DNA from 3 places in the Arthrobacter sp. NPDC058127 genome. Region 2 is predicted to be linked to each of the others. Evidence: riboswitches for the same ligand, from Rfam matches in the RefSeq annotation. Region 2 holds a riboswitch; each other region holds the start of a gene.
The links. A riboswitch is a leader RNA that binds a small molecule or an ion and turns the genes downstream of it on or off. The one in region 2 is predicted to bind thiamine pyrophosphate.

Region 1 (10,317 bases), on a different contig from region 2:
TGAACACCGAAGTCACTCCGGAACTGGCTGCCGAAGGCCTGGCGCGGGACATGGTCCGTGCCATCCAGCAGGCCCGCAAGGACGCAGGACTCAACGTCAGCGACCGCATCCACACCACAGTCCTGGCAGTCCACGACGTTGTTGACGCCTTGCGCGCCAACGAAGAGCTGGTCAAGACCGAAACCCTGTCCCTCAAGCTCGACCCCGTCGTCTCCGGCGACGCCGTCGAGCCGCAGATCACCGTTACCAAGATCGAGGCCTAGAACATGAGCGACGAATTCTCCGTAGAAAGCGTCTACGCCGAACTCCTGGGCCGCGCCCCGGAAAACAAAATGGAGCCGCGGCTGGCGCCCCTTTACCGGGCCATGGACGTGCTGGGGGAGCCCAACAAGGCGTTCCCGATCATCCACATCACGGGCACCAACGGCAAGACATCCACCGCCCGCATGATCGAGGCGGGGCTTCGTGCCCACGGCTTGAGCACGGGCCGTTACACGAGTCCGCACCTGTCGAAGGTCACCGAGCGCATCAGCATCGACGGCGAGCCGGTTTCCGATGAGACCTTTGTCCGGATCTGGGACGAGATCCGTCCGTACCTCGAGATCGTGGACAAGGAACTCGAAGCCGATGGCCAGCCCAGGCTCACGTACTTCGAGTGCCTCACCATTCTGGGCTTCGCGATCTTCGCGGACCAACCCGTCAATGTCGCCGTGATTGAAGTGGGACTGGGCGGCATCACCGATGCCACGAATGTGGGTGACGGACAGGTTTCCGTTGTGACTCCGATTTCCCTCGACCACACTGATCTCCTCGGCGACACCACCGAGGATATCGCCCGCGAGAAGGCCGGAATCATCAAGCCGGGCGGCTTCCTGATCAGCGCTGCCCAGCCCGTGGACGCCGCGCAAGTGCTGCTTGAGAAGGCGCGCGAGGCCGGCGTGCCATTCCGCTTCGAGGGTGTCGAATTCGGCGTCGAGTCCCGCAGCGTTGCCGTCGGGGGCCAAGTGCTGACCATCCAGGGGCTCGCAGGCCGTTATGAGGACCTGTTGCTTCCTTTGCACGGCGCACACCAGGCCGAGAACGCCGCAGTCGCCGTCGCTGCCCTGGAGGCATTCCTTGGTGGAGGCGAGAAGGAACTCGACGGCGACGTGCTGCGGGAAGCTTTCGGCAACGTCAGCTCGCCGGGCCGTCTCGAGGTGGTGCGCACCGCTCCCACGATCATCGTGGATGCCGCCCACAACCCGGATGGCATCCGCGTCTCGGCAGAGGCAATTGAAGAGGCTTTCAGCTTCAGCAAGCTGGTGGTTGTCCTCGGAATCCTGAAGGAAAAGGACGCGGAAGAAATCCTGAGGCAGCTCAAGGAATCCCTGGGTGGATTGGCAGAGGAGTTCTGTTTCACGCAGTCCAGCTCGCCGCGGGCCATCCCGGCTGCGCAACTGGCAGATCTCGCCGTCGACCTTGGCTTCGGTGCGGATAACGTCCACATTGCCGAGAAGCTGGATGACGCGATCGAGTGGGCCGTGGAGCGTGCCGAAGCAAACGATGACCTGGCTGGCGGCGTCCTCGTCACGGGCTCCATCACTGTGGTGGCCGAAGCCCGTATGCTCCTCGGGAAGGTTGGTTCCTGAGCGTGGCCAAACTCACCAAAGCCCAGCGCGAATGGCGGCCCGGGATGCCCAAGAAGCGCCGCTCCACCAAGGTGATGTTCGCTTCGACCGTGCTGCTCCTGGAGGCCTTCGTCGCGTTCTTCGCCACCTTGGCTGTCTTTGGACTGAAGCGTGGAGAGGTGCAGCCAGCGCTGATCCTGACATTCGGCATTACGCTGAGCGTTGTGCTGATCCTGGCCTGTGCCGTGCTCAGCAAGCCGTGGGGCATCGGTGTCGGCTGGGTATTGCAGCTGGTCTTGGTTCTTTCGGGCTTCGTCGAGCCCACGATGTTCGTGGTGGGCGTCCTGTTCGCGGCCTGCTGGTGGTACGGCATCCGTGCCGGCATGCGGATCGACCGCGAGAACGCCCAGCGTGATCGTGAGCAAGCCGAATGGAACGCCACCCATGGGGAAGACTCTGCCGGGCAGTCCGCCTGAGCGAAACCCCGTAAACTGGCTGGGAAACCCACACACTCAACATTGGAGCAACCGTGAGCATTGAGCGCACCCTTGTACTGATCAAGCCCGACGGCGTCGCCCGCAACTTGAGCGGCAGCATCCTCGCCCGCATCGAGTCCAAGGGCTATTCCTTGGCCGAATTGAAGAAGGTCAACGCCACCCGCGAACTGCTGGAGCAGCACTACGAAGAGCACCTGGGCAAGCCGTTCTACGAGCCGCTCGTCGAGTTCATGCTCAGCGGCCCGGTTGTCGCTGCTATCTTCGAGGGCCACCGCGTAATCGAAGGCTTCCGTTCCCTTGCGGGAACCACGGACCCGACGACGGCGGCGCCCGGCACTATCCGTGGCGACTTCGGCCGTGACTGGGGCCTGGCCGTGCAGCAGAACCTGGTCCACGGTTCCGATTCGGTGGATTCCGCCGAGCGCGAGATCAAGATCTGGTTCGGCGCGTAGCTTCCAGCCACGCCATACAGCCGAAGGGGCCCATGTTCACGCGAACATGGGCCCCTTCGGCTGTTAATGGCTCAAATGAGGGATACGTGCTCAGTATCCCGAGGTACCGATGAAGACATTGATGAAGGCGAAGAAAATGCTCGCGATCACGCCAACGTAGAGCAGCGCGGAGATGATCCAACCGGACTCGCTGAGGATCTTGGCCAGGCGTGCGGGCGCTGGAATGACGCCGTGCGCTACGTTCCTAATGGTCACGAAGACGAAGAGCGGGATCATGCAGGCCCACACCACCATGCAGAACGGGCACAGGATGTGAATGACATACAGTGCCTGGGACCATAGCCAGACGATGAAGATGAAGCCCAGTGTGATGCCGGTTTGCAGTCCGATCCAGTACCAACGCGCGAACTTGGCCCCGGCAAAGATCGCCATGGCGGTGGTGATGATCACGGCGAAGGCGACGATGCCGATGAACATGTTGGGGAAGCCGAAAACTGAACTCTGCGGTGTCTTCATGACGCTGCCGCAGGATACCCAGGGATTGAGGTCGCAGGCCGTTACATGGTTGGGATCGATCAGAACCTGCAGCTTTTCCAGCACGAGCGCCCCGGATGCAAGCCACGCGATGGCGCCGGTGGCGAGGAGAAGCCACGCAAAGGGACGGTCGCGGACCATGCGCGGCAAGGCTGCGTCGGCGGCGTCCTTCCCATCGGGGGTTTTCCCGGTCTTCTCCTGCCGGGAGCGGGCATCGTTGTTGGCCAGGTTCGGGCTGGCGGGGCTCGGCATGGTTGGCTGTCCTTTTCTGGAAGGCCCGGCGCACGGCCGGGGACTGCTCTTGGGAGGATTCTAGCCGCGGCGGCTGAAAGCTTCTGCCCAGGGAGGGCGGCGGCACGGAAGCTTTCAGGGTGTGCTTCCTGCCGGGAGTGCGGGCGTGTGAGAGAATGAACATGGCCGGAAGCCGATCCACATGCGGAATCCGGTCCGGTATCTTGTTCCCAAGACCGCCAGTCATATGCAGGGCATGCCCAGGATCCAATGATCCCCGGTAGGCCCGCAGTGACAATGGACGGCACCTGGTTGTGGCATTAGAACAACGGGTTTGGAGCGAAGCCGGCTTTCCGTGGATGCCGCACCCCCATGCTGGTGCGAACCGGAAAGACTACTACTGACTTCTGTCAACGCCTGCGGGTTTTGACAATATTGCCCCTCTGGGCACCGGATGTGGCGGTTGCGCAAGGGCAGGAGTGTTGCCACATATGGATAACGAGCAAGTTGTAGCCGCCGCCGAAGATGCGGCGTCCACCGAGACCACTGAAACACCCAAGAAGGTCACCCGCACCCGGCGCAAGGCGGCACCGAAGACGGTCGCCGCGGACGAAACCCCCGACGCCGGAGCTGCCGCAGCCACCGTTGAGCCGCTCGCCGAGTCGGCGGACACCGAAGAGCCCAAGGCCCCTGTCCGGCGTAGCAGGGCTCGAAAGAAGGTAGAAACTCCGGAGCCGTTGCCAGGTTTCGCTGAGGAAGCTCCGACGGAAGCTGGCGGGGCGACGGAGGCTGCCGCCGCCGTCGTGCCTGACGTAGCAGCAGAGGCCGAAACCGCCCCCGAAAAGCCGGTCCGCCGCCGTCGCACGACGAGGGCAAAGAGCGCCGAGCCCGTTTCCGAAGAAGCAGCGGTCGAAGCGCCCGCTGCGGAGATTGCGCCCGAGGAAGCGCCCGCTGCGGAGACTGCGCCTGAAGAAGCTCCGGCTGCGGAGATTACGCCCGAGGAAACCACCGAGGCGCCGGCCGCCGAGGCGGAAGCTGCGAGCCCGATCGCGTCGCTGTTCCTGGAGCCTGCCTCCGTAACGTCCATGATCTTCCAGGCACCGGACCTGAGCGCAGTTGTCCGGCCGGCCGTCGTCGAAGAAGAACCGCGGGCCGAAGCTGAGGAAGTTTCCGAGGACAACGAACTGGACGAGGCCGGCAGCCGCCGTCGGCGTCGCAGCCGTGGCCGTCGCGGACGCCGGGGCACCGAGCGTGACGAAGCAGGAGAAGAAACCTCTGCGGAATCCGAGGACGAGGCAGAAGCCGGTACCGAGGAGGCGCTCGAAGAAGGCGTGACCTCCCGTCGCCGTCGGCGCCGGCGTCGTGGTGACCAGGACCTGGAGCTGACGGGCGGCGGAGACGACGATCCCCCCAACACTGTCACCCGTGTCCGCGCTCCCCGCGCACACGTTGAGACCACCAGCAGCTCCGACCGCGTCACGAGCGTCAAGGGCTCTACTCGCCTTGAAGCCAAGAAGCAGCGCCGCCGCGAGTCCCGCGAGACCGGCCGCCGCCGCCAGGTCATCACCGAGGCCGAATTCCTGGCTCGCCGTGAGTCCGTCGACCGCCAGATGATCGTTCGCCAGCGCGACGACAGGATCCAGATCGGTGTCCTGGAAGACGGCGTGCTCGCGGAGCACTTCGTGTCCAAGACACAGCAGGATTCCCTGATCGGCAACGTCTACCTGGGCAAGGTCCAGAACGTGCTGCCGTCGATGGAAGCCGCATTCGTCGACATCGGACGCGGCCGCAATGCCGTGCTGTACGCCGGTGAAGTCAACTGGGATGCCGTCACCCTGGAAGGCAAGCCGCGCCGCATCGAAAACGCCCTGAAATCAGGAGACTCCGTGCTGGTCCAGGTCACCAAGGACCCCGTGGGCCACAAGGGCGCACGCCTGACGAGCCAGATTTCGCTTCCCGGCCGCTACCTTGTGTACGTGCCCGGCGGTTCCATGACCGGCATCTCCCGTAAGCTGCCCGACGTCGAGCGCAACCGTCTGAAGAAGATCCTCAAGGACCGCCTCCCCGAGAACGCGGGCGTCATTGTCCGCACCGCCGCCGAGGGTGCTTCCGAGGAAGAACTGACGCACGATATCAACCGCCTGCGGGCCCAGTGGGAAGGCATCGAAAGCCAGTCCGCATCTACCAAGATCCTGGCCCCGGAACTGCTGTACGGCGAACCGGACCTCACCATCAAGGTTGTCCGCGACGTCTTCAACGAGGACTTCTCCAAGCTCATCGTTTCCGGCGATGAAGCCTGGGACACCATCGAGGCCTACGTCACCTATGTGGCGCCGGATCTGGTGGGACGTCTCGAAAAGTGGACGTCGGATCAGGACATCTTCTCGGCATGGCGCGTGGACGAACAGATCCACAAGGCATTGGAGCGCAAGGTCTTCCTGCCCTCCGGTGGTTCGCTCGTGATCGACCGCACCGAGGCCATGACGGTTGTTGACGTCAACACCGGAAAGTTCACCGGCAGCGGTGGCAACCTCGAAGAAACCGTCACCAAGAACAACCTTGAGGCCGCCGAGGAAGTGGTCCGCCAGCTGCGCTTGCGCGACATCGGCGGAATCATCGTCATCGACTTCATCGACATGGTCCTGGAATCCAACCGCGATCTCGTGTTGCGCCGCCTGGTCGAGTGCCTCGGCCGGGACCGCACCAAGCACCAGGTCGCGGAAGTGACGTCGCTTGGATTGGTCCAGATGACCCGCAAGCGCATGGGCACCGGCCTGCTTGAGGTCTTCGGCGAGCAGTGCGAAACGTGCGCAGGGCGCGGAATCGTCACGCATGACGAGCCCGTGGAGCATCGCCGGGCCAACGTGGTGGCCGCTGAACACCACCACCCGCGCACGGAGTCACTCCCGGCCGTCCGCCCGGAGCAGCGCAAGCGCCGCCGCGGCAGGGGGACAGGGCAGGGGACTTCCGAGCTCCCGATCACCCCTCCTGTGCCGGTCCACTCCGTGGAATCCACTGATCCGAACCGCCAGGCAGCCACCCGCGCAGCCCTTGCGACCATCGCGGCTGCGGCCCACGCTGCCCACCTGCACGACGACGAACTCCACCACGCGGCGGAATTGCTCGCCGACGGGCACGCAGCGGAAGCAACCCCTCTGCAGGCACCCGCGGCCCCGGTCTCGGCTCCTGCCGTTGCTTCGGGTAGCGAGGAACGCTCGAAGCCTGTGCTGCGATTCGGCGGCGAGGAAGTGGCGTTGCCTTTCGTCCACCACGAAGAAGAGCCGGCGAGTGGCGCTCCTGCCATGAGCCTGGATCTGTTGGCGCAGGCATTCGCGGGCCTCGGAGAAGCTCCGGACACCGCGACGGCCGCAACGGAGTCCCGGGAAGCGCCCGCAGAGGCTCCCGCGGCCGTTGCAAGCGGGGAATCCCTGGAGTCGGCTTCGCGTGGACGCCGGGGCCGCCGCAACCGTAGTGCCAGCCGTGCCCAGGGTGCCGCCAACGCCACCAACGTGGAGCACCACGAGGTTGCAGCCGCTGCCTCCGGTGGGGCCGCGCACGAGGCCAAGGCGCCCGACGCATCCCCGGTCAAGCCGACGGCGGCAGCAGAACCGATCATTCTCGGAGTCGGCGTGCCCAAGTCCGAACTCTAAACGCAGTACCTAGTCCGAAGCCCCGGCCGTTCCCGCTCTTGCGGAAACCGCCGGGGCTTCGGCGTTGCCGGCCCATTTGCCGGACCAGTTGCCGGACCTCACGACAGTGCGGTTACAAAGGGAGATTTCAGCGGGCGAGGTGTGATCCGGGTTAAGCTAGGGGACTGACACGGGGTGCCGCGCACCAAGCCGGCTGAGACCAGACCCGTTGAACCTGTCCGGTTAGCACCGGCGAAGGGATGTCTCGAATGACTGTTTCGGCACACTCGGCTGTCTACCCGCTCAAGGCCGTCCAGCGCCCTATCCCCAGGGTCCTCAGCATTGCCGGCTCGGATCCGTCGGGCGGTGCCGGGATCCAAGCTGACCTGAAGAGCATTGCCGCCAACGGCGGTTACGGCATGGCCGTCATCACGGCACTCACAGTACAAAACACGCAGGGAGTCACCGGCGTTCACGTGCCTCCCGTGGAGTTCCTGCGGCAGCAATTGGATGCCATTAGCGACGACATCACCGTTGATGCCGTCAAAATCGGCATGCTCGGGGACGCGGCCGTCATCCACGAAGTCCGCCGCTGGCTCGGCGAGGCGCGCCCCGCCGTCGTCGTGCTGGATCCGGTGATGATCGCGACCAGTGGCGACCGGCTCCTCGCGGAGTCCGCTGAAACCGCACTGCGGGAACTTCTGCCCCTCGCCGACTTGGTGACCCCCAACCTTCCTGAATTGGCCATGCTGCTTGGCGAGCCTGTTGCCACCGACTGGGCATCGGCGTTGGAGCAAGGCAAACGTCTGGCCGCTGCCTGCGGAAACACCGTCCTGGTGAAGGGAGGCCATCTGCAAGGATCCGGCTGCCCCGATGCGCTGGTCAACACCGGGGGAGTCCTGAGCCAGGACGTGGTGGAATTCGCCGGCCAACGCGTGGAGACCCGCAACAGCCATGGCACGGGATGTTCCCTGTCGTCTGCGATGGCGACGGCAAAAGCGCGGCTCGGCGATTGGGAGTCTGCCCTGCATGAAGTCAAGCCCTGGCTTCAGGAGGCGCTGACCCAATCCGAGAGGCTGGAGGTGGGGAAGGGCAACGGGCCCATCCATCATTTCCACACTCTCCAGCACTCCCTTCAGCCGGGGGACTTCGCGGTCCGGATGTGGGACGCCGCCCAATCGGAGCTTGCGGCCATTTATGGCCTGGACTTCATCCAGGACTTGCAAACCGGTGGGCTCAGCGAAGCGCAGTTCAGCTATTACCTGTCGCAGGATGCCATCTATCTCAACGGCTATTCCCGGGTCCTGGCGCGTGCAAGTGCGCTCGCCCCCAGCGAAAACGAACAGCTGTTCTGGGCCCGCGGCTCGCAGATGTGCCTCGAAGTCGAGTCCGAGCTGCATCGGAATTGGCTTAGCGGACGCCAGGGAAGCCGAGAACTGGGCCCCGTCACCAAGGCCTATGTGGACCACTTGCTGGCGGCGTCGGCGTCGGGCAGCTATGCCGTGCTGCTGGCCGCAGTACTGCCCTGCTACTGGTTGTACGCCGAGGTGGGACAGCAGCTCCACCGTGGCTATGTCCAGGCAGGAGCGTCGGACGAGCACCCTTACGCCGACTGGCTGCGCACCTACGCAGACGAGGCGTTCGCAGAGGCCACCCGCAAGGCGATCGACCTCACGGATGCCGCCGCGCAGGCTGCCTCACCGGCCGAGCGCGCGGCCATGATGGAGGCTTTCTCCCAATCCTGCCGCTATGAAACTGCGTTCTTCGATGCTCCAAGGCTGCACAGCTGACCTTGGTTCCTGTCGCGGAGGGACGGGATGAAGGGCTGTTTCGGCAGGCGCCGCAGCGTGTCGGGGTGAGGATCCGAGCTTTTCCCGGCGGGCAGGGTAAGGTGGACGGGCACGGTACCGGATGGCGGCATAGCCAGTCTGTGGCAGCCATCACGTGGCAGCCTCCGGACCTGGCCTCATTTGCAGCCGAAGGCGAAACTAGCGTAATCTAGATCTTCGGTGCTTACGCCAACACTTGGGTTATGCCCCTAGAGACCTTTCATTTGGAATTGACGTTTCATTTGGAACTGTTCAAGGGATGACTCATGGATTCCGTACCGGAGTCCACGGCGTTGAGGCACAGCGTGAACCAGGCCCGTTTTCGGATCGGGGTTCCGCACGCAAATTTAGTAATAAACGTCGAGAGAAGTGAGTGCCCAAGTGGTGTACGCGATTGTCCGCGCAGGCGGCCGCCAAGAAAAGGTTTCCGTTGGAGACTACGTAACCCTGAACCGCGTCCCCGGTGGAGCCGGCAGCACTCTTGAGCTGCCCGCACTGCTCCTGGTGGACGGTGACAAGGTCACCTCCGCTGCTGCGGATCTGGCCAAGGTCAAGGTTACGGCTGAGATCCTCGAAGACCTCCGTGGTCCGAAGATCGTCATCCAGAAGTTCAAGAACAAGACCGGCTACAAGAAGCGCCAGGGTCACCGTCAAGAACTGACCAAGATCAAGATCACCGGTATCAAGTAACCACTGGTTGCTGTTCAGGTTTTCAACAGATTCCCCAGAATTTAAAGGCAGGCATTTCAAATGGCACATAAAAAAGGCGCGAGCTCCACTCGCAACGGTCGTGACTCCAACGCCCAGTACCTCGGCGTAAAGCGCTTCGGTGGCCAGGTCGTTTCCGCAGGCGAGATCATCGTCCGCCAGCGCGGCACCCACTTCCACCCGGGCGCCGGTGTCGGCCGCGGTGGCGACGACACCCTGTTCGCCCTGCAGGCAGGTGCGGTTGAGTTCGGTACTCGCCGTGGCCGTCGCGTAGTGAACATCGTTGCTGCTGCAGCTGCAGAGTAATAACACGTTCTGAACGGGTGGAGCGGGCCGTATGGCCCGCTCCATCTGTCTTTTTAACCGCACTAGAATTTACTAGGGCGGGCGGCGGCGCATCAGCCGGCAAACGCATTTCAAGCAGTAATTTCCACATAGAGGAGAAACACGTGGCGACCTTCGTAGACCGGGTAGTACTTCACGTATCCGGCGGAACAGGCGGCCACGGCTGTGTCTCTGTTAAGCGCGAGAAGTTCAAGCCCCTCGGCGGACCCGACGGCGGCAATGGCGGCAATGGCGGCGACGTCATCCTGCGCGTCGATGCACAGACAACTACTTTGCTTGATTACCACCACGCACCGCACCGCCACGCAACCAACGGTGGCCCGGGCATGGGCGACTGGCGCGGCGGCAAGAACGGCGAAACCCTCGTGCTTCCCGTCCCGGACGGCACCGTGGTCAAGACCAAGGACGGCGTTGTCCTTGCTGACCTTGTCGGTGAAGGCACCGAGTTCATCGCCGCTGCAGGCGGCCAGGGCGGCCTTGGCAAC
Region 2 (10,317 bases):
CATGCCGATGGTCTGCCATTCCTCCGCCATGAGCCCGACGAGCCGCAGCGCAGCCAAGGTGCCCAAGACAAAACGGTGCGGCAGTTTCGCCTTCTGCGCCAAGGCATCGGCAAGGTCGGTCGGATCGGTGCAGCTCATGAGGAGGATGGCTGGCAGCGCGATGGCCAGGCCACGCAGCATGAAGCCGAGTCCCAGCTGAAGTGAGCCTTCGCTGATAGACCAGATCCCGACGTCGAGCAGTATCCTTCCGCTGTCCGCCGACAGGATCGCGGTGCTCCAACCTCCGAGCGCGGCCGCGATAATCAAGGGCCAGCCGCGCTGCCAGAGCAAGCGCACGGTGAGCCCCGCGAGGGGGAACAACGCCAGTTCGCCGAGGAGCGCGGTCGAGGCTGACACCAAGTCGATGGACAACGCCAACACCAGGGTGATCAGGAAGACCGACACGAACTTGGCCAGCGGATTCGCGCGTGTCAGGAGGGCATTGTTGCCGCGCAGGGTCAGTGCGTCCCTCATGCCGCACCCGCTTCCTGCCGGGCGCCGCCTTGGAATGCAGGCTCGAGCCGCATCTCGGCGCCGCCCAGGACGGAGCTGAATTCCTGGTCGTGGGTCACGGAAACCACGGATGTGCCGGCGTCGAGCAGTTCCGACAGGAACGACGCAAGCTCAGCCCACGTGTTCGCGTCCTGGCCAAAAGTAGGTTCGTCCAGCACCAGGACGCGGGGATGCGCGGCAAGCACGGTGGCCACCGATAGCCGGCGCTTTTCGCCGCCGGAGAGCGTGTACGGATTGGCGTCCACGAGATGCCTCAGGCGCAGCCGCTCCAGCAACTCGTCCACGCGCTCCTCGCCATGGCCAAGGTGCTTGGGGCCGAACATGAGCTCGTCGAGCACCCGGCCGGTGACGAACTGGTGCTCGGGCTCCTGGAACACGGTCCCGATGCGGGAGATCAGCTGCTGGGCCTTCCACTTGAACGGGTCAGTGCCGGCACCGTCGCTGAGCCCGACGGCGGCAGTCACCGCCCCGGACACCGGCGCCAACAGCCCCGCAAGAGTCAAAGCGAACGTCGATTTTCCCGCGCCGTTGGGGCCAGTGATGGTCAGCGCTCGCCCGGCGAACACTTCGGCGTTGAGTCCGGCCTGCACGGGAAGGGGCGGGATGGTTTTGAACCCCCGGCGTCGTGACCGCTCGCGGGACACCGCGAGCTCCTGGGTGGCGAGCAGTAGCTCTCCCGCGTTCCTCGCCGCGGAGCTCCACGCCCCGTTCCCCGCCCCGGAGCCGGCCGCCGTTCCGGCGCCTGTTCCCGAACGTGGCCGGGTGGCCGGCACGTACCCGGGCACCCAAACGCCCGCAGCAGTGAGCATGTCCCTTGCTTGCGCCAGAACGGTGTCCGGATCGCCGTCCAGGAGCACCGCCGGCGTCGAGACTCCCGTGGAGGAGGAACTGCCCGGCTGGAGCACCACGATCCGGTCCACAAGGTCTTTCCAGACCGAAACCCGGTGCTCCACCACCACCAAGGTGGCGCCCGTCTTGTCCAGGCAGCGGCCCACGGCATCGCGGACCTCCAACACTCCGGCCGGGTCCAGGTTGGCGGTCGGTTCGTCCAGGAGGATCAAGCCGGGCCGCATCGCGAGGATGCCGGCCAGCGCAAGGCGTTGTTTCTGCCCGCCCGAGAGGGCCGACGTCGGGTGGTCGAGCGCAAAGTTGCCGCTCGCACTGCCACCGGCACTACGCCGCAGCCCGACGTCGTCGAGCGCTTCATGGACCCGCTTCCAGATTTCTTCCCGCGGCACGCAAAGGTTTTCGGCGCCGAACGCGACGTCGTCGCCCAGCCGGGAAAGCACCACCTGGGTTTCGGGGTCCTGTTGCATGAGTCCGGCACGGCCCCGCTGGGCCTTCGGCGAAACACCATCCACGAGCAACGAACCGGTCTCGTCGGCGTCGTCCCCTTCCTCGCCCAACACGCCAGCCAGGGCATGCAGGAGGGTCGACTTGCCTGCGCCCGAGGGGCCAAGCAGCAGAACACGCTCGCCGGGACGGATGTCCAGGTCGAGGGCGTGGATGGCCTGCGTGGTGCGGCCGGCGTGCCGCCAGCCCCAGCCTTGCGCGGAAATGGCGGCGGGTCGCACCACGGCAGAGGTGCCGGAATCAGGACTGGGCATCAGGAAAAGACGGGCTCCGAAGCGGCCTTGCGGGACGCGAACGCGCTCAGCACACCAGTCTTGGCCAGGCCGCGGGTAGCGATCCAGGACAGGGCACCGGCAATGACGGCCCCGGAGATCGTGCAAAACACGATGTACGCGAGCTTGTCGACCGGTTCGTAGGCGATGTTCCAGCCCCACGGCAGGAAGGAGTCGTTCAGACCGCAGAACAGGCCCGCACCGGCACCGGCCAGCAGGGACACAGGCAGGTTGAACTTCTTGTACATGAAGGCCAGGAAGATGAGTTCCGCACCGAGGCCCTGGAGCAGGCCCGAGATCAGCACCGTGGTGCCGTACTGCGAACCCATGATGAGCTCACTCGTGGCGGCCACTGTTTCGCAGAAAATTGCCGCACCGGGCTTGCGGACGATGAGCATGCCCAAGACTGCCGGAATCATCCAGCCGCCGGCGATCAGGCCGCTCAGGGGCGGGTAGCCGGCGGACATAGGCGTGGCGACCAGAGCCATCTGGTCCCATGCCCAGAAGATCACGCCACCGGCGATCGAGATCAGTGCCGCCACAACAATGTCCACGACGCGCCAGTTGTAACCAGGCTTGGTGAGGCCCGGCCTTGCAGAAATACCAGTCATTTTGTCCTCCTGAGGAACAGGAGGGGAAAGTGTTCCCCGGTTGCCTGCGAGCGGCCTCCGCCGCGCCGGTTCCGGACACTATGAGAACTCGACTCCCTTGCGCCGGTACTAGCCGGATCAGGTTCGAGGGTCTGCGGCTGTCCGCACTCTCAGCGCCCGTCCTCCGTGCCGCATTGCTGCGAGCCCGACGGCGGCGCTCCCCTGTCGTTATCAATCCACCCTTTTGGGCGTGGTTCAGTTTACACCTTGGAGGGGTTGCGGGCGCGGCGGCAAAAAGCGTTCCGACGGATTCCCCTGGATCATTTGCCGGGCGAGCGCAGTCCGGCCCGGAATGGCGCGGGCGGCCACAGAAACTGGGAGAATGATCCAGCAGAATGTGACACAGCAAGCGGGCAAAGGAGCGGTCTTGGCAGGCATGGGCGAAGCGAACAGCACCACAGTGGCCGAACCGAGGCTCGCCGCGAGCGTGATCCTGCTCCGGGATGCCGCAGTTCCTGGGCGCTCTGGAGACGCGGCGCAGGCTTTGGAGGTGTTCGTCCAGCACCGGGTGTCCACGATGGATTTCGCTGCCGGAATGGTCGTCTTCCCGGGCGGACGAGTGGACCAGGCGGACAGCTCCGGCTGGGACTTCACGGACGACGTCGTCGAGCGCCACGCCGCCGCATGGCACCGGAGCAGCATCGCCGTCGAGCCTTCCTCCGCCCGGTTCAACGCGGGCCGGGTACTGGCGGCCGCGCAGCGTGAGGTGTTCGAAGAGGCCGGGCTGAAGCTCGACGCCGCCACCCTCCGCCCATGGGCCAACTGGGTCACTCCGCCGGACCAGCCCAAGCGCTTCGACACGTACTTCTACCTTGCTTGCCCGGTTTCCGGAGCCGAGCCAAGGCACCAGACCACGGAAGCGTCATCGTCCTTGTGGATGCCGGTCCGCGGAATCCTGGATGCCGAAGCCGCCGGAACGCTCAAGCTCATGCCACCCACGCTGGCGCTACTGGATGAGCTCCTCGCCCTCGGCACGGTGGAAGCGGTGCTGGCCGAAGACCGTGACATTGTTCCCGTGCGTCCAAAGCCGGGAGCCTTGCAGGAGTTCTTCCGGCTGAGGCGCCAAGCCCCATCCGTTGCTCCGGAACTGCCCTGAAGTGGGGTTAGGCTGGGGACGGTCCTGTTTCCACCCGCAAGGAGTCCCGGAATGAACCTCCTCATCAAACTGCTCGGCACCGGCGTGAGCATCGGCGCAGGCTTTGTCGGCACCAAGCTCGTCAACGCGCTGTGGGAAAAAACCACGGGCAACAAGCCGCCCAAGGGACACGACGACATGGAGACGAGCCTCCGCTCAGCGCTGACCTTCGCCCTGATTTCGGCAACTGTCAGTGCCGTCATCCAGGTTCTCGCCGGCCGGAGCACCCAGCGCGCCATCTCCCGCTTCTCGAAGACGCAGGACATCGTCTAGGCTGACGGCCCGCCGTTGACGCCGTTAGGACCTGCGCTCCCGCCGTTGCGGGCGTTCCCAGCGTGGGGCATTGCCGAGCCCGCTTCTTGAGCTTTCTCCGCCGCCCGTTGACCGGCAGCCCGCAGCACCACGGCCTCGAGTTCGTCTGTGCTGAGAAGCTCGGGGTGGAGGTGCTTGGTCCGGTACCCTGCCCGGCCCACCATGTGTGCGGACACGGGCACAGTCAGCAGTTGGAAAATCCAAGCGACCGCGAGGACCGGCCAAACCCACCATTCGCGCATCTGCAGCCCCATGGCCGCCAAGACAAGGAACAGCCCCAGCACTTGGGGCTTGGTAGCTGCATGCATGCGGCTCATGAGGTCCGGGAACCGCAACAGTCCAATTGCCGCGCCCAATGACATCAGGGCACCAACAATCAGCAGTACCGCGGTGACGGCATCGATGACGGCGTCCGCTCCGGTGGCGTTAGGAGTCATTGACTTGTCCCCTCCGGTCGGCCACGAAGCGGGCCACCGTCACCGATCCGATGAACCCGATCAGCGTCAGCGCGACGAGCAGCACGAGGTTGTTGAGGTGCCTGTTGACGGCCATGTCGATGGCCAGCGCGGCACCCAGTATGGCGAGCAGCACGTCTGAGGCGAGCACCCGGTCCAGCAATGAAGGCCCGACGGCGATCCTGTAGATCGCGCCTGCCGCCGCGAGGCTAAGAATCACCGCCGTGACGATCAGCACGATGTCTTTCATGAGCCGGCTCCCCTCGTTGCAGGCCAGCCTTCGGCCTGGAGTGCGTCCAATTCCGTGCGGGTACCCATGATCCGGATCAACGAGGCCTCCGTGTCCTGGACTTCCTTGCGCAGCTTGGCGGTGTCCACATCGTTGCGGACATTGAGCCCGTGGATATAGAGCGTGGACGTCGAGCGGTCCACCTCCACCACCAGGGAACCCGGAATCAGCGAAATCACGTGCCCTGTTGCGGTCACCATGAGGTCGGAGTGGCTACGCAGGGGAACCGCGACGACGGCGTTGGTTACCGAGGGGCCCCGGAAGGCCGCCAAGTACATGACCTGGAAACTCGCGGCCACCACTTTGCCAAGGAACACGACGGCGAAAGGAATGGCCCGCAGCACGTTGAATCGTCCGCTGAGCTCCACTGGAGGCAAGTAGAAGACCCTGGCTACCACCACCGCGATCAGCGCACCGAACACCAGGTTGCCGGGGCTGAAGTCCCGCCAAAGCGCACCCCAAACGACCACCAGCCAGACCAGCAGGGGCAACTCGGTGCGGAACGAAATCCGCTTGCGGCTCACTTGCCACCTCCCTGCGGTACGGCCCCGGTGGGTGCGTCACCCTGCGGTGCCGCGATTCCTGGAACTTTGGCATTCCCGCCGAGCACGGAATGGATGTACGCGGTACGGTCCAGCATCTGTTCCGCGGAGTTTCCGGCCAATTGGAACAGCGGACCGGCGAAGACTGTCAGCGCCACGCCAAAGACCACGAGCGCGGCGGTTGGCCCCACCATGGTCCGCGGAAGCAGCCCGACGGCCGCCGTGTCTTTCAGGACGGCGGCAGGGTAATCCGCATCCTCCGGTTTCCGCCAGAAGGCGCGGTTCCAGACGCGCGCAATTGCCAGCAACGTCAAGAGACTCGTGACCACGCCGCCCACCACCAAGGTAATGGCCAGTGGCGTCCCCAGGGCAATGCCTGCCTGGAGGAGTCCGAGCTTCCCCAAGAACCCTGAGAAGGGCGGGATTCCTGCGAGGTTCATGGCCGGAATGAAGAACAAGAGCGCGAGGAGCGGAGACAGCTTTGCGAGCCCACCGAGCCTGTCCACGGAGGAGCTCCCACCGCGGCGCTCAATCAAGCCAGTCACCAGGAACAAGCTCGTTTGGACCGTGATGTGGTGGGCCACGTAGAAGACGGCGGCAGCAAGCCCGGCAACGGAAGACATGGCCAGCCCAAACACCATGTAGCCGATGTGGCTGACCAGGGTGAAGGAGAGTAATCGTTTGATGTCGCTCTGGGCTATGGCACCGAGAATGCCCACCAACATGGTGAGGAGTGCAACCACCATCAACGGGGTATTCAAAGTATCGCCCGGGAAGAGGAGGGTCTCCGTCCGGACCATGGCGTAGACACCCACTTTGGTGAGCAAGCCGGCGAACACGGCTGTGACCGGTGCTGGCGCCGTCGGATACGAGTCCGGCAGCCAAAAGGACAGCGGGAACACGGCGGCTTTGATGCCGAATGCCACGAGCAGCATGACGTGAAGCAGGTTCCTGGTGCCCGGATCCAGTTCGGCCAACTTGATGGCGAGATCCGCCATGGTGATGGTCCCGGTGGCCCCGTAGATCATCGCGATGGCGATAAGGAACAACACCGAGGACACGACGGAAACCACCACGTACGTGACCCCGGCGCGGATGCGCGGACCGGTGCCGCCCAAGGTCATGAGCACGTAGCTCGCCGTCAGCAAGATCTCGAAGCCGACGTACAGGTTGAAGAGGTCACCGGTGAGGAAGGCATTGGAGACGCCGGCCACCAGGATCAGGTAGGTCGGGTGGAAGATCGAGACCGGTGCCTCGCGGTCGCCGTCGGCCATGCCTTGGCCGGTGGCATAGACGAGCACGGCGAGGCTGATGACGGAGGAGACCACCAACATGAGCGAGGAGAACTGGTCTACCACCATCACCACGCCAAACGGCGGCTGCCAGCCGCCCAGAGTGACGGACGCGGTGCCTGTAGTCCATACCGAGGCAAGGAGCCAGCATTCCAGGAGCAAGGTAAGGGACAACAAAGCGATGCTGACCGCGCGTTGGGCCAGCGGGTTCCTGTTCAGGGCGAATGTCAGTGCGGCACCGAGGATGGGAAGTACGACGGCGAGCGGCGCCAGGCTGGCGATGTTCACAGGGGGCCTCCTTCCTTGGCAGCTTCGGTGACTGCCGTGACCGGGAATTCGGATGTTTCCTCGGGAACCACCGAGTCGTCTTCGGCGTCAAAGCTGGGTGTCTTCGCGACGCGCCGGTCTTCGGCATCGTCCTGGATATCGTCCTGGCGTGCCAACGCCCAGGTCCGGTAGATGATGCCAAGCATGAATGCCGTCACCGCGAAGGAAATCACGATCGACGTCAGGATCAACGCTTGCGGCAAAGGATCGTTGTAGTCGCGCGGATCCGTCGATTTGTTGAACAGCGGGGCAAGTCCGGCATAGCCACCCGTCGCGAGGATCAAAAGGTTGGTGGCGTTGGCCAGGAGCATGAGCCCCAGGAGGACGCGGGTCAGGCTGCGTTCCAGGATCAAATAGATACCACAGGCGTAGAGCACTCCCATGACGATCAACAAGGTCAAGTTGACGCTCATGGGGTCCCTTTCCCGGGCGAGGTGGTTGCCGACGCTGCAGTGCTTGCCGCCGTCGCAGTAGCCGCACGGGCTTCCGGTCGGGCGTCCCCTGAACCCCCCGCGTCTCCGCTGGCGGTCTCTTCGAAGTGTTCGTCGATCTCGGCACCCAAGCTCCGCAGCACGTCCAGGGCAAGGCCTACGACAACGAGGTACACGCCGATGTCGAAGATCGTGGAGGTCACGAACTTGATGTCACCGAATAGCGGCAGCCAGAACTCGATGATGGCACTTTGGAACACTTGACCGCCCAGAAGCAACGGCACGAAGCCCGCCGCGGCCGCCGTCGCAAGCCCCGTTCCCAGCAGCATGCCGGCGCTGATCGGTGCGGCTTCCCGCAGCTCGAACCGTCCGCCGGCCAAGTATCGGATGGTCAGGGCGAGCCCGGCAGTGAGTCCGCCGGCGAAGCCGCCTCCCGGAAGATTGTGTCCCGCCAGCAGCAGGTACACGGAGAAAACGATCATCGAGTGGAAAATCAGCCGCGTGACCACCTCGAAGATGATGGAACGCCGTTCGGGTGCCAGGGTTCGGCCGGCCACGAGCCAGGGGTCTGTCAGGCTGCCCGCGAACTTGCGGACGAGTGCCAGCGAGGCGTCGTCGCGCGAACTGCCCCCGGCGGCGGCGCGCCTTCCCACAGTGCCCTCGGGAATCGTGGAGGCCTTGTTGAGGCGCTCCCCCCTGCTTCGGACAAAGATCAAGCTCGCGACGCCGGTAGCGGCGATTGCCAGCACCGAGATCTCACCGAACGTGTCCCACGCCCGGATGTCCACCAAAGTCACGTTGACCACATTGAGTCCCCCGCCGCCCTCGTAGGCCAGCCGGGGGAAGGAGAGCGACACAGGCTCGGCGATGCGTGCGCCCATCGCGTAGATCGCCACGAAGATCATGGTGACCGCGAACGCCACGCCGATAATGACGCGAACCACCCGGTATTTGCCGCCGGTGCGGTCCCGGAGCTCCGGAGGGAGGCTTCGCATCGCCAGCACGAAGGCCACCAGGATGATGGTCTCCACCAGCATTTGCGTCAAGGCGAGGTCCGGTGCTCCCTGCAACGCGAACATGAGCGCGATGCCGTAGCCGGTGACGGACACCATCAGCACGGCGAGGAAGCGCTTATTGGCGCGAACTGCGGCCAGCGCGCCAACAACGATTCCTGCCGCGGCGATGAGCTGAAGCGGCGAATTCGGGTCGATCAGGAAGAGACCGCCCGGGAGCGGCTTGTTGGCCACGATAAGTGCCGTGAGCGGGACGGCGAAAGCCACCGTGAGAATGACCGCCAGGTAGAAGTAGAGGGAACCGCGCTGCGTGCGCCCGGTGACCCACACGGCGACGTCGTCCAAGGCCCCGATGGTGCGCTGGTAGGCACGATCGCCATCCACCCAGTCCGGGACACGGCCCTGCGCCCGGGACACGAGGTTACGGGCGTAGAACATCACGACGCCGGCCGCGAACGTCAGGGCGGTCAGTCCCAAGGCGGGCGTCAGTCCGTGCCACAGCGCGAGGTGGCTGGCGCTGGCTGCGTTTGTTGCGGTTGCGCTTGTTCCGGCAGCGGGTTCCACAAAAAGCGCCGCATACGGCTGGATCCAACCGTCAACGGGATCCGGCCACAGACCGTACACGATGGTGAGGAAGCTCAGGATGGCCGGCGCCGCCAGGAACGATGGCTGGATGGCTTTGAACGGAGTCCGGTCCACGCCCGGTTTGGTGGCGAACGCACCCCACATGAAGCGGGCGCTGTAAGCGAACGTGAGGATGGACCCCAGCACCAAGCCGACTAGCAGGACCAGCCCCCACGGTTGCGAATCAGGGCCAGTACCGGAGTGATCAGTGCCGTAGTGGACGAACGTTTCCAACACGGATTCCTTGGCCACGAAACCCGCCAGCGGAGGTATGCCGGCCATGGACGCGGCGGCGATGCCCGCCACAATGGCGAGCGCCCGCGAGGACTTGTACACACCCGAGAGTTTGCGGATATCGCGCGTGCCGGATTGGTGGTCGATGATGCCCACTACCAGGAACAACGCGGCCTTGAAGAGTCCGTGCGCCAGCAACAGCGCGAGGCCGGCCAGTGCGGCGTCGGGCCGGCCGAGGCCCACCACCATCGTGAGGAAGCCGAGCTGACTGACGGTTCCATAGGCGAGGATGAGTTTGATGTCGGTCTGCCGGAGCGCCCGATAGCCGCCCACCAGCATCGTCGCAAGGCCGAGCCCGAGCACCAGCGGCAACCAGTAGGGGCTCTCGCTGAATCCCGGAGCCAGGCGGGCCACGATGTAGATACCGGCCTTCACCATTGCCGCTGCGTGCAGGTAGGCGCTCACAGGGGTGGGTGCGGCCATGGCGCCCGGGAGCCAGAAGTGGAAGGGGACAAGCGCCGATTTGGTAATCGCGCCCACCAGGATGAGTACGACGGCGGCAGCAACAGCCCCCTGGGCCGGTCCCGTGACGAGGGTGGCCGCTTGAGTCATGATCGCCGAAATCCGGTATGTTCCGGCTGCCTGGCCCAGAATGATGAGGCCGACGAGCATGGCCAGGCCGCCAGCGGTGGTGACCATGAGGGCTTGCAAGGCCGAGCGTCGGGCGGCGAGGCGGGTGCGGGCGTAGCCGATCAGGAGGTAGGACAGGACAGTGGTGAGTTCCCAGAAGATGAACATCATCAGGAGGTCGTCCGCCGTCACCAGGCCGAACATTG
Region 3 (10,317 bases), on a different contig from region 2:
CAGCGAACCTGTTTCCGTCGGTGAGTACCTCCGCATGGCAACGGTGGTGAGTTCGGTGCCCGAGGCCAGCAAGGCTGCCCCCAGTCCGTCCAGGCTCGGGGCTCCGCCGGTCCCCATGATGAGGCGCGAGCCGAACTCAACACCGTCGATCACCAGGGCGTCGGTCCGGGTGCTTGCTGCTTCAGTGCTTGCCGTGGTCATGGTTCAGCCTCCCTGTACTGCGGTAACGATTTCGAGTTCGTCGCCCTCTGCGAGCGCGGTTGCCGCCCACTGGCTGCGCGGCACCACTTCGGAATTGCGTGCGACGGCGACGCCGATCTTGCGTCCGTCGGCCGCCTGGCCGCTCGAGTCCACAACCCGACCGGTGATGTGGCTCACGAGGGTGGTGACGGACGCGTCGTCGCTCAGCGTGTGGTCTGCGCCGTTCAATTTGATGTTCATGCGTGGTCCTTCGGAAGGGGATTCGAGGTATCGGCCGATGGGCCGTTTGTGGAGGCCCTTGCTGCTGAAAGGGGGCGGGAGAAGCGGTCCGGGCGGAATTTGCTCCACCGGGGATCGGCGGTGCCGTCCATCAGCCCGACGCAGATTTTCGCCGCCGCCGGAGTGAGCAGGACGCCGTGGCGGAAGAATCCGCTCGCCACGATGAGTCCGGGCACGGTCCCTTCGCTTCCTTCCACCCTTTCGGCACTTTTTACCCTTACACGGCCCAGCAGCGGTGCATTGTCCGGAGTGCCCGGACGGGCGCGGGCAGTTGCTTCCAGGAGCTCCAGTTCAGCCACGGCCGGGACCAGTACCTGGGCATCGCGGAGCAACTGGTACACACCGCCCGCCGACACCGGGTTGGCCGCTCCCCCGGACGCCGACAATCCGTCTTCACGTTGCGTTGCGCCGATCACCACTGTCCCGTCCTCGCGGGGAACGATGTAGACGGGCACTCCGCGCACGATTCCCCGCACTGTGGCGGTGACCAGAGGTTGCAGCTGGTCCGGGACGCGCAGCCGCAGTATGTCGCCGTACACGGGACGCAACGGGAGCGACAATCCATCCGGCAGGCCCTTCAAGCGGGCGGCGCCCAGGCCGTTGGCAACCACGGTTTCCGCGGCGAGCACTTTGACGCCTGAGCCAAGCACGGCCCCGACGACGCGTCCGTCCTCCCACAAGAGGCCCGCCGCCGTGTCGTGGACCGCAAAACCGCCCTCGGCCCCCGCAATCCAGCTGGAATTGCCCGGCTGGTGGTCTGCCAGTGCGCCAAGGATCGCGGCCGAAAGCCGGCGCGGATCCACTTGGTGGTCGCCCGGGATGTCGAAGGCACAGGAAATCTGCGGGCTCAACAGCGGCTCACGCTCCCGGGCCTCGCGCAACGGCACGGATTCCACCAGCAGGCCGTTGGCCAGTTGCACGTCCCGGAGGTCGGCGAGCGCCCGGCGGTCCGCAGCGTCCGCGCCGACGGCGAGGGTCGGCGTCGTACGGTAACCCGTGCTGCGTCCGGCACTTGAGCCAGTCACATTGTGTTCGAAGTCCGGCCACAATGCCGACGATTCGAGCATGAGTTCCAGGAGGTCCTCTTCCTGGTAGTGCAGTTCACTGACGGGCGCCAACATGCCCGCCGCCGCGAAGGTGGCTCCGCTGGCCGGTGCGGGATCGATCAGGGCAACCGAGCGGCCGGACCTTCGGGCTTCCGACGCGATGCCAAGGCCGATGACACCGCCTCCGATCACCGCCACATCCGCGTGCAGGGACGCGCGCAGGGGTTCGTGCCGGGTGTTTACTTCGTCCATGGAGTCCTTCCCTACGCCGGTACTAGCCGGATCAGGTCAAGCGGTCGGCGCTGAAGCCCTCTCAGCCGCGCGGCGATTGTGACTGCCGCCGCGGCTCCCGCGGTACCAGCCCAGTTTAGAGGAACTACTCTGTTTCCATGACCCAGCACGATGTCCACACCACCGCCCGCCTCTACCTCTGCACCGACGCCCGCAAGCAACAGGGTGATTTTGAGCAGTTTGTCGACGCCGCATTCGAGGGCGGCGTGGACATCATCCAGCTGCGCGACAAGACCATCGAAGCGGCAGAGGAACTGGAGCTCCTGGAGATCCTGCAATCCGTGGCGCACCGCCACGGCCGTCTCTGGGCCGTCAACGACCGCGCGGACGTAGCTTCCCTCTCCGGCGCACCGGTGTTCCATATCGGCCAAAAGGACATTCCACTGCGGGCGGCCCGGAAGCTGCTCCACGACCCCGCCATCATCGGGCTCTCCACGCACACGCCGGAACAGATTGACGCAGCCATCGCCGCATCACCCGGCCGCAGCGGGCTGGACTACTTCTGCGTCGGGCCGGTATGGGCCACCCCCACCAAGCCCGGACGCTCCGCCGTCGGGCTCGATCTGGTGAAGTACGCCGCCAACGCGGTGAAGCAGGCAGACGAGGAGACCGTCGGCGGTGTTGTGCTCCCTTGGTTTGCGATCGGCGGCATCGATCTCAGCAACGTGGAAGAGGTAGTGCGGGCCGGCGCCAGCCGCATCGTGGTGGTGCGAGCCATCACCGAAGCACAGGATCCGACGGCGGCGGCCCAGGCACTCCTGGCCGCCCTTGACGCAGCGGCGGCCTAGCGAGACGCCGAAAGATTTTGGAGTTACCCTGACTTTCGTGTCACATCAGCGGATAGCCCCGAATGTCAGTGAAACGTCGAACCGGCTCGCGGAAGCACTGGCGGCGCTTCGGACTGAACTCGAGCTGCCCGCCGGCTATCCCGTTGAAGCGCTGCGTGACGCCGAAGCCGCGGTTTCCGGACACACCCTGCCGGTGCAGGACCTCACGGACGTTCCGTTCATCACGATCGACCCGGCCTCTTCCACCGATCTGGACCAGGCCCTCTTCATTGACCGTTCCGGCGATGGTTACAGGGTTCTCTACGCCATCTCCGATGTGCCATCCTTTGTGCCGCCCGGAGGAGCGCTCGACGCCGAGACCCGCCACCGGGGGCAAACATACTACGCCCCGGATGGCCGCATACCGCTGCACCCCGAGATCATCAGCGAGCATGCCGGAAGCCTGTTGGCCGGCCAAACGTGCGGCGCATTTGTATGGGACTTCGAACTCGATGCCGAGGCGGAGTTCCGCACCGTCTCCGTCCGCCGGGCAAGCGTTCGCAGCCGCGCGAAGCTCAACTACAAGGGTGTCCAGGCGGAGATCGATTCCGGAACGGCCGATCCGGTCCTCCAACTCCTCAAGGACGTCGGGCTCAAGCGGGTGGAACTCGAACGCCGCCGCGGCGGAGCAAGCCTGAACATGCCTGAACAGGAAATCGTCCAATTGCCCGACGGCGAGGGGTACAGGATCGTCGCAGCTCCCTCGCTGCCGGTGGAGGACTGGAACGCCCAGATTTCCCTCATGACCGGGATGGCCGCCGCGCAACTGATGCTCGACGGCAAAGTGGGAATCCTGCGCACCATGCCGGCGCCCGATGAACGCTCGCTGCTCCATTTCAAACGGCAAACGGGGGCACTCGGCAAGCCCTGGACCGAGGGGACCAGCTATGGCGAGTACCTGCGGACCCTCGACGCCAAGGACCCCCGGCAACTGGCCATCCTCCACTCCGCGGGGCTGCTTTTCCGCGGCGCCGGCTACACGCCTTTCGACGGCGAAGTACCGGGAAGCGTCATGCAGTCAGCCATCGGCGCACCGTACGCCCACACCACGGCGCCATTGCGCAGGCTGGTCGATCGTTTTGTCCTGGTCATCTGCGAAGCACTGAGTAATGGAACAGAGATCCCTGCATGGGCCAGGGACGCTTTGCCGAGCCTGCCCGAGATCATGGCGTCATCCGACCAGCTTGCCGCCAAAATGGAGCGCCTGGCCCTGGACACCGTGGAGGCAGCACTCCTGGTGAACCACATCGGACAGGAATTCGACGCCGTCGTGATCTCCGGATCGAAACCCGCCAAGAACAACGGAAACGGCAACGGGAACAACAACGGGAACCACACCAACAACGGAAACGGCAATGGGAACGGAGCCCCGCACGGCCCCTACGGCATCGTCCAGATCGCCGAACCCGCGGTCACCGCTCGTTGCGACGGCGAAATGGAGTCCGGTACGAAGGTCCGTGTGAAACTGCTTGACGCGGACATCGCCACCCGCGAAATCACCTTCGAACTGCTCCCGTAGCGCACTCAGTTCGCAGGCCTGGAACCGCGATCCGGGGTTTATTGCCCCCAGACGCTAGACTGTGTGAGTAGTAATGGATGCCCGGTCGTTGATTCAGTTAATTTTCTTGACATCAACAAGCCCGCCCCTACGCGATCTTGAGATACACCAGCTGGTCCCCAGTGCCAGTATTTAGATAGCCCGCGATCGGCTTCCACTGGATTTGCTTGCGCCCATTCGTGCTCCGGAACGGCCCGGCCACAACCGTTGAGCACGCAGCGCAGCCCAAAATGAATAAGGAAAACTCCACTGTGAGTGAATTGCACACCCATGAAGTTCTGACAGACGGAACCGAAACGATCGAACCCGAGGAAACCATTTCCTCGGACGAAACACCGCACGAGATCGCAGAAAAGTCCTTCGCCGACTACAACGTCCGCGCCGACATCGTTGAATCCCTCGCCGATGCCGGAATCACCCACCCCTTCCCCATCCAGGCCATGACCCTCCCGGTGGCCTTGGGCGGTCACGACATCATCGGCCAGGCCAAGACCGGCACCGGAAAGACCCTCGGCTTCGGCATTCCGGCGCTGCAGCGCGTCGTCGGACCCGGCGACGCCGGCCATGAAAAGCTCGCTGTCCCGGGCGCACCCCAGGCCCTCGTGATTGTTCCTACCCGTGAACTCGCCGTTCAGGTGGCCAACGACCTCCAGACAGCATCGCGGAAGCGCAACGCCCGCATCGCTACCATCTACGGCGGCCGCGCTTACGAGCCCCAGATCGAAGCCCTGCAGAAGGGCGTCGAGGTTGCTGTCGGCACGCCCGGCCGATTGATCGACCTCTACAAGCAGAAGCACCTGAACCTCAAGAACGTTCGCATGGTGATTCTCGACGAAGCAGACGAGATGCTTGACCTCGGCTTCCTTCCGGACGTGGAGACGCTGATTGCCGGCACTCCCGCCGTCCGCCAGACTCTTCTCTTCTCGGCAACCATGCCCGGCCCGGTCATTGCCATGGCCCGCCGCTACATGACGCAGCCCACGCACATCCGTGCCGCCGACCCGAACGACGAAGGCCTGACCAAGCGAGACATCCGCCAGCTGATCTACCGTGCCCACAGCATGGACAAGATCGAGGTCGTGGCCCGCATTCTGCAGTCACGCGGCCGTGGCCGGACCATCATCTTCACCAAGACCAAGCGCACCGCAGCCAAGGTTGCCGAGGAACTCGTGGATCGCGGCTTCGCTGCCGCGGCTATCCACGGCGACCTCGGCCAGGGCGCCCGCGAGCAGGCCCTGCGCGCCTTCCGCAACAACAAGGTCGACGTCCTGGTGGCCACGGATGTCGCCGCCCGGGGCATCGACGTGGACGACGTCACGCACGTCATCAACTACCAGTGTGTCGAAGACGAAAAGATCTACTTGCACCGCGTTGGCCGCACCGGCCGTGCCGGCAACAAGGGCACCGCGGTCACGTTCGTCGACTGGGACGACGTCCCCCGCTGGGCCCTCATCAACAAGGCCCTCGGGTTGAGCTCTCCCGAGCCCGTGGAGACGTACTCTTCGTCCCCGCACCTGTTCTCGGACCTGGATATTCCGGAAGGCACCAAAGGCCGCCTGCCCCGCAACCAGCGCACCCTTGCGGGCGTCGACGCCGAGGTCCTTGAAGACCTGGGCGAGACCGGCAAGAAGAACTCCCGTTCCAGCGGCGATTCCGCGCGTGGACGCTCCGGCCGTGACGGTGGCCGTGAAGGTGCCCGCCGCGGTCCCAAGTCCGGCGACGCTCCGTCCCGGGAAGGCGACGGTGACGGCGGACGCAACCGAACCCGCCGCCGTCGTACGTCCGAAGGTGAGGCAGCCCCCGCTGAGGCAACGGCCCAGTCTGCCGAGCCGCAGTCCGGCGAGGGCGCTGACAAGCCTGCCCGCGCACGTCGTTCCCGCACCCGCCGCCGCAACGGCGAAGTGGTATCCGCTTCCGGTGCATCCGGCGAGAGCACCGAGGCTTAACGGCCTCAATGACTGACCTTGTTTGGGCGCCGGACGGCAGCAATTTGGTGGTTCACGCGGACAACGCGGATTTCCTCCCGACGCTGCCGGACGGCGCCTTCACACTGATTTACGTGGACCCGCCCTTCAATACGGGCCGGGTCCAGAGCCGCCAGGAAACGCGCATGGTCCGCAACGCCGATGGCGACGGCGACCGCGTCGGCTTCAAGGGGCGCTCGTATGACACCATCAAGGGCGCCCTGCACCGCTACGACGACGCGTTCAGCGACTACTGGTCCTTCCTGGAACCCCGGCTCGTGGAGGCCTGGCGCCTGCTCGCGGACGACGGCACTTTGTACTTGCATCTCGACTACCGCGAGGTGCACTACGCCAAGGTCATGCTGGACGCGATCTTCGGCAGGGAGTGTTTCCTGAACGAGATCATCTGGGCCTACGACTATGGCGCACGCGCCAAGAACCGCTGGCCCACCAAGCACGACAATATCCTCGTGTACGTCAAGAACCCCTCGAAGTACCACTTCGACAACGCCGAGGTTGACCGTGAGCCGTACATGGCACCTGGCCTCGTGACGCCCGCCAAACGCGAACTGGGGAAGCTTCCCACGGATGTTTGGTGGCACACCATCGTTTCCCCGACCGGCAAGGAAAAGACCGGCTACCCGACGCAAAAGCCCGAAGGACTGGTCCGGCGGATCGTCACGGCATCGAGCCGGCCAGGAGACTGGTGCCTCGATTTCTTCGCCGGCTCGGGCACCCTCGGTTCAGTCGCGGCGAAACTCGAGCGCAAGTTCGTGTGCGTGGACCAGAACGCCCCGGCAATCGAAGTGATGCGGAAGCGCCTGGACGGCAAGGCCACCTTCTATCCCACCTAGCGGACCACAAAACTTCCCGTGCCCAGTTCCTCGATGCGGGCCAGGACCTCGGGGGACGTCAGGTTCTCCCCGAGCAGATTGGGCTTGCCGGTTCCGTGGTAGTCGGACGAACCGGTCATGAACAAGCCGTGTTCGGCGGCCAGGCGGCGCAGGAACACGCGGCCTTCCTCGGGATTGTCGCGGTGTTCCACTTCCAGCCCCAGGAGGCCGGCGTCGATCATTTCCCGGTAAGTCCGTTCCCCGACTACCCGGCCGCGGGCCGAAGCCACTGGATGCGCGAAAACAGGGACACCGCCCGCCGCGCGGACGAGCTCGACGGCGAGCGCCGGGTCGGGTGCGTAGTGCTGCACGAAGTAGCGCGAGTGCGAAGTCAGGATCGCGGTGAACGCTTCGGAGCGGCTCGCAACTGCACCGGCGGCCACGAGGGCGTCGGCGATGTGGGGCCGGCCCACTGTGGCACCCGGAGCCACATGATGAATGACATCGTCCCAGCTCAAGGGGTAATCCTCCGCCAAAAGCGTGACCATGCGCTTGGCGCGGGTGAGCCTCGCGTCCTTCGCCTTGGTGATTTCCTCGAGCAGGCCTGGATGTGCGGGATCATGGAGGTAGCTCAGCAGGTGGACGCTGATCCCTTCCCGGGTGCGGCACGAGATCTCAATCCCCGGAACGAAAGCCACCCCGAATTCGAGGGCCGCGACGGAGGCCTGCTCCCATCCGTCGGTGGAGTCGTGGTCGGTCAGGGCCACCACATCCAGACCCGCAGCAGACGCGGAAGCGATCACTCCCGCGGGAGCCTCGGTCCCGTCGGAAACATTGGAGTGCGCGTGCAGGTCGATCTTCACTTTCCAAGCGTATTTGATTAGGGGCGGCTTGGACCGTTGCGGCGTTGGCCTAGTGTCGGCCTTGATGGGACGATGGGACGGTGAACGATGCAGAAAACACCCAAAACGGTGAAACCACAGCCTCCCAGCCACTGGAGGAGCGCGTCAACAACCGCTCCCAGCGGCCCACATCCGATGCCTTCAAGGCGTTCATGGCCAGCAATTGGGCGCCCTCGCCGCAGGTAACCCCTGCACGTGACGCCGTCGCAGACCACGCCGCCACCCGACGTCGGGCCATCTCCGACAAGTTCGCGGGCCTACGACTCGTCGTACCGGCCGGCCCGCTCAAGGTCCGCTCGAACGATTGCGACTACCGCTTCCGCCCACACTCCGGTTTTGCCCACCTCACGGGCTTGGGCCTGGACCACGAGCCCGACGCCGTGCTGGTCCTGGAACCTGTCGAGGAGGGAACCGGCGACGACGGCGGCAACCACCTCGCGACGCTCTACTTCCGCCCGCTGGCCGGCCGGGACACGGAACAGTTCTACGCCGACTCGCGTTCCGGTGAGTTCTGGATCGGCGCGCGCCCAACGCTCGAAGAATTCGAAGCGCGCCTCGGACTCAGGACGGCACATCTCGACGAACTCGAGATGGCCATCACCAAGAACGTAGGCGCCCCGGAAATCGGTGGCATCTCCATCCGCCTGGTCCGCAAAGTCGACGAGAACATCGATGCCCTCGTGGACACCGCCCGCTACAACACCGCCAAGGATCCGGAGAACCTGGACCTCGGCGAACTCGATGCCCTCGACGAACTGCTCAGCGAGGCGCTCTCCGAGTTGCGCTTACTCAAGGACGCCTGGGAAATCGAGCAGATGAAGATCGCCGTGGCCGCGACCGTGGAGGGTTTCGCCGACGTCGTCCGTGCCCTCCCCCGCGCCATGACCCACCACCGCGGCGAACGCGTTATTGAAGGCGCTTTCTTCGCGCGTGCCCGTGAGGAAGGGAACGAGCTCGGCTATGACACCATCGCGGCCGCCGGAAACAACGCCACGGTGCTGCACTGGACCCGGAACACGGGCAAGGTCAACGCCGGGGAACTCCTGCTGCTGGACGCCGGCGTGGAGGCAGACTCGCTCTACACAGCCGACGTCACGCGTACCATTCCGGCCAACGGAAAGTTCTCGGACGTCCAGCGCAAGGTCTACGAAGCCGTCCTTGACGCCGCCGACGCCGGATTCGCCGCAGCACAGCCCGGCGTGAAGTTCCGTGACATCCACACGGCCGCCACCACGGTGCTCGCCGAGCGCCTTGCCGAGTGGGGCCTGCTGCCGGTCTCCGTCGAAGAAGCCATTAGTGCCGAAGGCCAGCAGCACCGCCGCTGGATGCCGCACGGTACCAGCCACCACCTTGGTCTGGATGTCCATGACTGTGCCCAGGCCAAGCGTGATCTCTACCTGGACGGCGTGCTCACCGAGGGCATGGTGTTCACCATCGAACCCGGGCTCTACTTCAAGAACGAGGACCTCGCCATTCCGGAGGAATACCGCGGAATCGGCGTCCGGATCGAGGACGACATCCTGATGACGGCTGACGGTCCCGTCAACCTCAGCGCCGCCCTCCCCCGCAAGGCCGACGACGTCGAGTCCTGGATGGCGGGCATCTACCAGGACGCCGAAGCGTAACCCCTGAGGCAAACCGCAAGAGGAGGGCTACCGGATCTTGATGATCCGGCAGCCCTCCTCTTTTGCTTTGGGCGGCCCTAGTAATGATGGCCGGCCGCGATGAGCAGGTGCTCCTGTGCCATGTCCTGCTGGCGTTCAAACACGTAGACGCCGGCCACCGTCCACTTAATTTCGGGTTTTTTACACGGAGATTTGCCGTTTTGACCACTGAGATTGACGAATTCCACACGGAGACGCCCCTCGGCACTTGTACCCTCCTCCTAGGCGCAGCACCGATAGTCGATCCCCCGTTTGGTGCTGTTGCCATGCTTGGTTCGTTGGTGGCGAGGCTTGTGTATCGCCACCAACGAACCAAGTGAGATAGCAAGAACGTCGCCGCTCCCTGCTTGCCGTTTGGGAGGTCATCGAGTCGGAGCTTCTCGCCGGAGAAGTCGGAGAATGGGAAATGTGGTTCGAATTTGAGCGGATGCTCCCCCAGGTCTGGGCCATCGAGACATGACCGGCAACCTTCCCGCCATTTCCCTCAAAAGCGTTCGTCGCCACTATGACGACGGTGCCGGAAACGAGAAAGCCGCACTGGACATTGCTGAACTGGAGATCCAGCCGGGTGAACTTGTTGCCGTCATTGGCCCATCTGGATCCGGCAAGTCAACCCTGCTCCAATTGCTCGGTGGAATCGATTCGCCGACTGCAGGGAGTATAGACGTAGCAGGACTCCGGGTCTCCGAGATGGATGAAAAACAGAAGACAATCTTCCGCCGGGAGAATATTGGATTCATTTTCCAGGCATT

Region 1: linked by a shared signal. The riboswitch ahead of thiD (bifunctional hydroxymethylpyrimidine kinase/phosphomethylpyrimidine kinase) and the one ahead of ACFVTG_RS09780 (ECF transporter S component) in region 2 are both predicted to bind thiamine pyrophosphate.
Region 3: linked by a shared signal. The riboswitch ahead of thiO (glycine oxidase ThiO) and the one ahead of ACFVTG_RS09780 (ECF transporter S component) in region 2 are both predicted to bind thiamine pyrophosphate.

Annotation. Positions count from the first base shown of each region.
Region 1 covers NZ_JBHVTT010000001.1:662,328-672,644, reverse strand. Annotated here, with positions in the region: gene ileS (isoleucine--tRNA ligase) at 1-263, shown strand, start outside; gene ACFVTG_RS03000 (bifunctional folylpolyglutamate synthase/dihydrofolate synthase) at 267-1,628, shown strand; gene ACFVTG_RS02995 (DUF4233 domain-containing protein) at 1,631-2,083, shown strand; gene ndk (nucleoside-diphosphate kinase) at 2,137-2,556, shown strand; gene ACFVTG_RS02985 (vitamin K epoxide reductase family protein) at 2,647-3,342, opposite strand; gene ACFVTG_RS02980 (Rne/Rng family ribonuclease) at 3,813-6,971, shown strand; TPP riboswitch at 7,132-7,228, shown strand; gene thiD (bifunctional hydroxymethylpyrimidine kinase/phosphomethylpyrimidine kinase) at 7,220-8,740, shown strand; gene rplU (50S ribosomal protein L21) at 9,161-9,469, shown strand; gene rpmA (50S ribosomal protein L27) at 9,530-9,793, shown strand; gene obgE (GTPase ObgE) at 9,937-10,317, shown strand, end outside.
Region 2 covers NZ_JBHVTT010000005.1:112,282-122,598, reverse strand. Annotated here, with positions in the region: gene ACFVTG_RS09790 (energy-coupling factor transporter transmembrane component T) at 1-513, opposite strand, end outside; gene ACFVTG_RS09785 (ABC transporter ATP-binding protein) at 510-2,159, opposite strand; gene ACFVTG_RS09780 (ECF transporter S component) at 2,159-2,788, opposite strand; TPP riboswitch at 2,865-3,001, opposite strand; gene ACFVTG_RS09775 (NUDIX domain-containing protein) at 3,150-3,923, shown strand; gene ACFVTG_RS09770 (DUF4235 domain-containing protein) at 3,975-4,235, shown strand; gene mnhG (monovalent cation/H(+) antiporter subunit G) at 4,232-4,711, opposite strand; gene ACFVTG_RS09760 (monovalent cation/H+ antiporter complex subunit F) at 4,701-4,979, opposite strand; gene ACFVTG_RS09755 (Na+/H+ antiporter subunit E) at 4,976-5,542, opposite strand; gene ACFVTG_RS09750 (Na+/H+ antiporter subunit D) at 5,539-7,140, opposite strand; gene ACFVTG_RS09745 (Na(+)/H(+) antiporter subunit C) at 7,137-7,592, opposite strand; gene ACFVTG_RS09740 (Na+/H+ antiporter subunit A) at 7,589-10,317, opposite strand, start outside.
Region 3 covers NZ_JBHVTT010000003.1:321,295-331,611, forward strand. Annotated here, with positions in the region: gene ACFVTG_RS07615 (thiazole synthase) at 1-201, opposite strand, end outside; gene thiS (sulfur carrier protein ThiS) at 205-441, opposite strand; gene thiO (glycine oxidase ThiO) at 438-1,778, opposite strand; TPP riboswitch at 1,770-1,889, opposite strand; gene thiE (thiamine phosphate synthase) at 1,916-2,605, shown strand; gene ACFVTG_RS07635 (RNB domain-containing ribonuclease) at 2,643-4,163, shown strand; gene ACFVTG_RS07640 (DEAD/DEAH box helicase) at 4,454-6,148, shown strand; gene ACFVTG_RS07645 (site-specific DNA-methyltransferase) at 6,157-7,020, shown strand; gene ACFVTG_RS07650 (PHP domain-containing protein) at 7,017-7,862, opposite strand; gene ACFVTG_RS07655 (aminopeptidase P family protein) at 7,943-9,526, shown strand; gene ACFVTG_RS07660 (hypothetical protein) at 9,604-9,753, opposite strand; gene ACFVTG_RS07665 (ABC transporter ATP-binding protein) at 10,022-10,317, shown strand, end outside.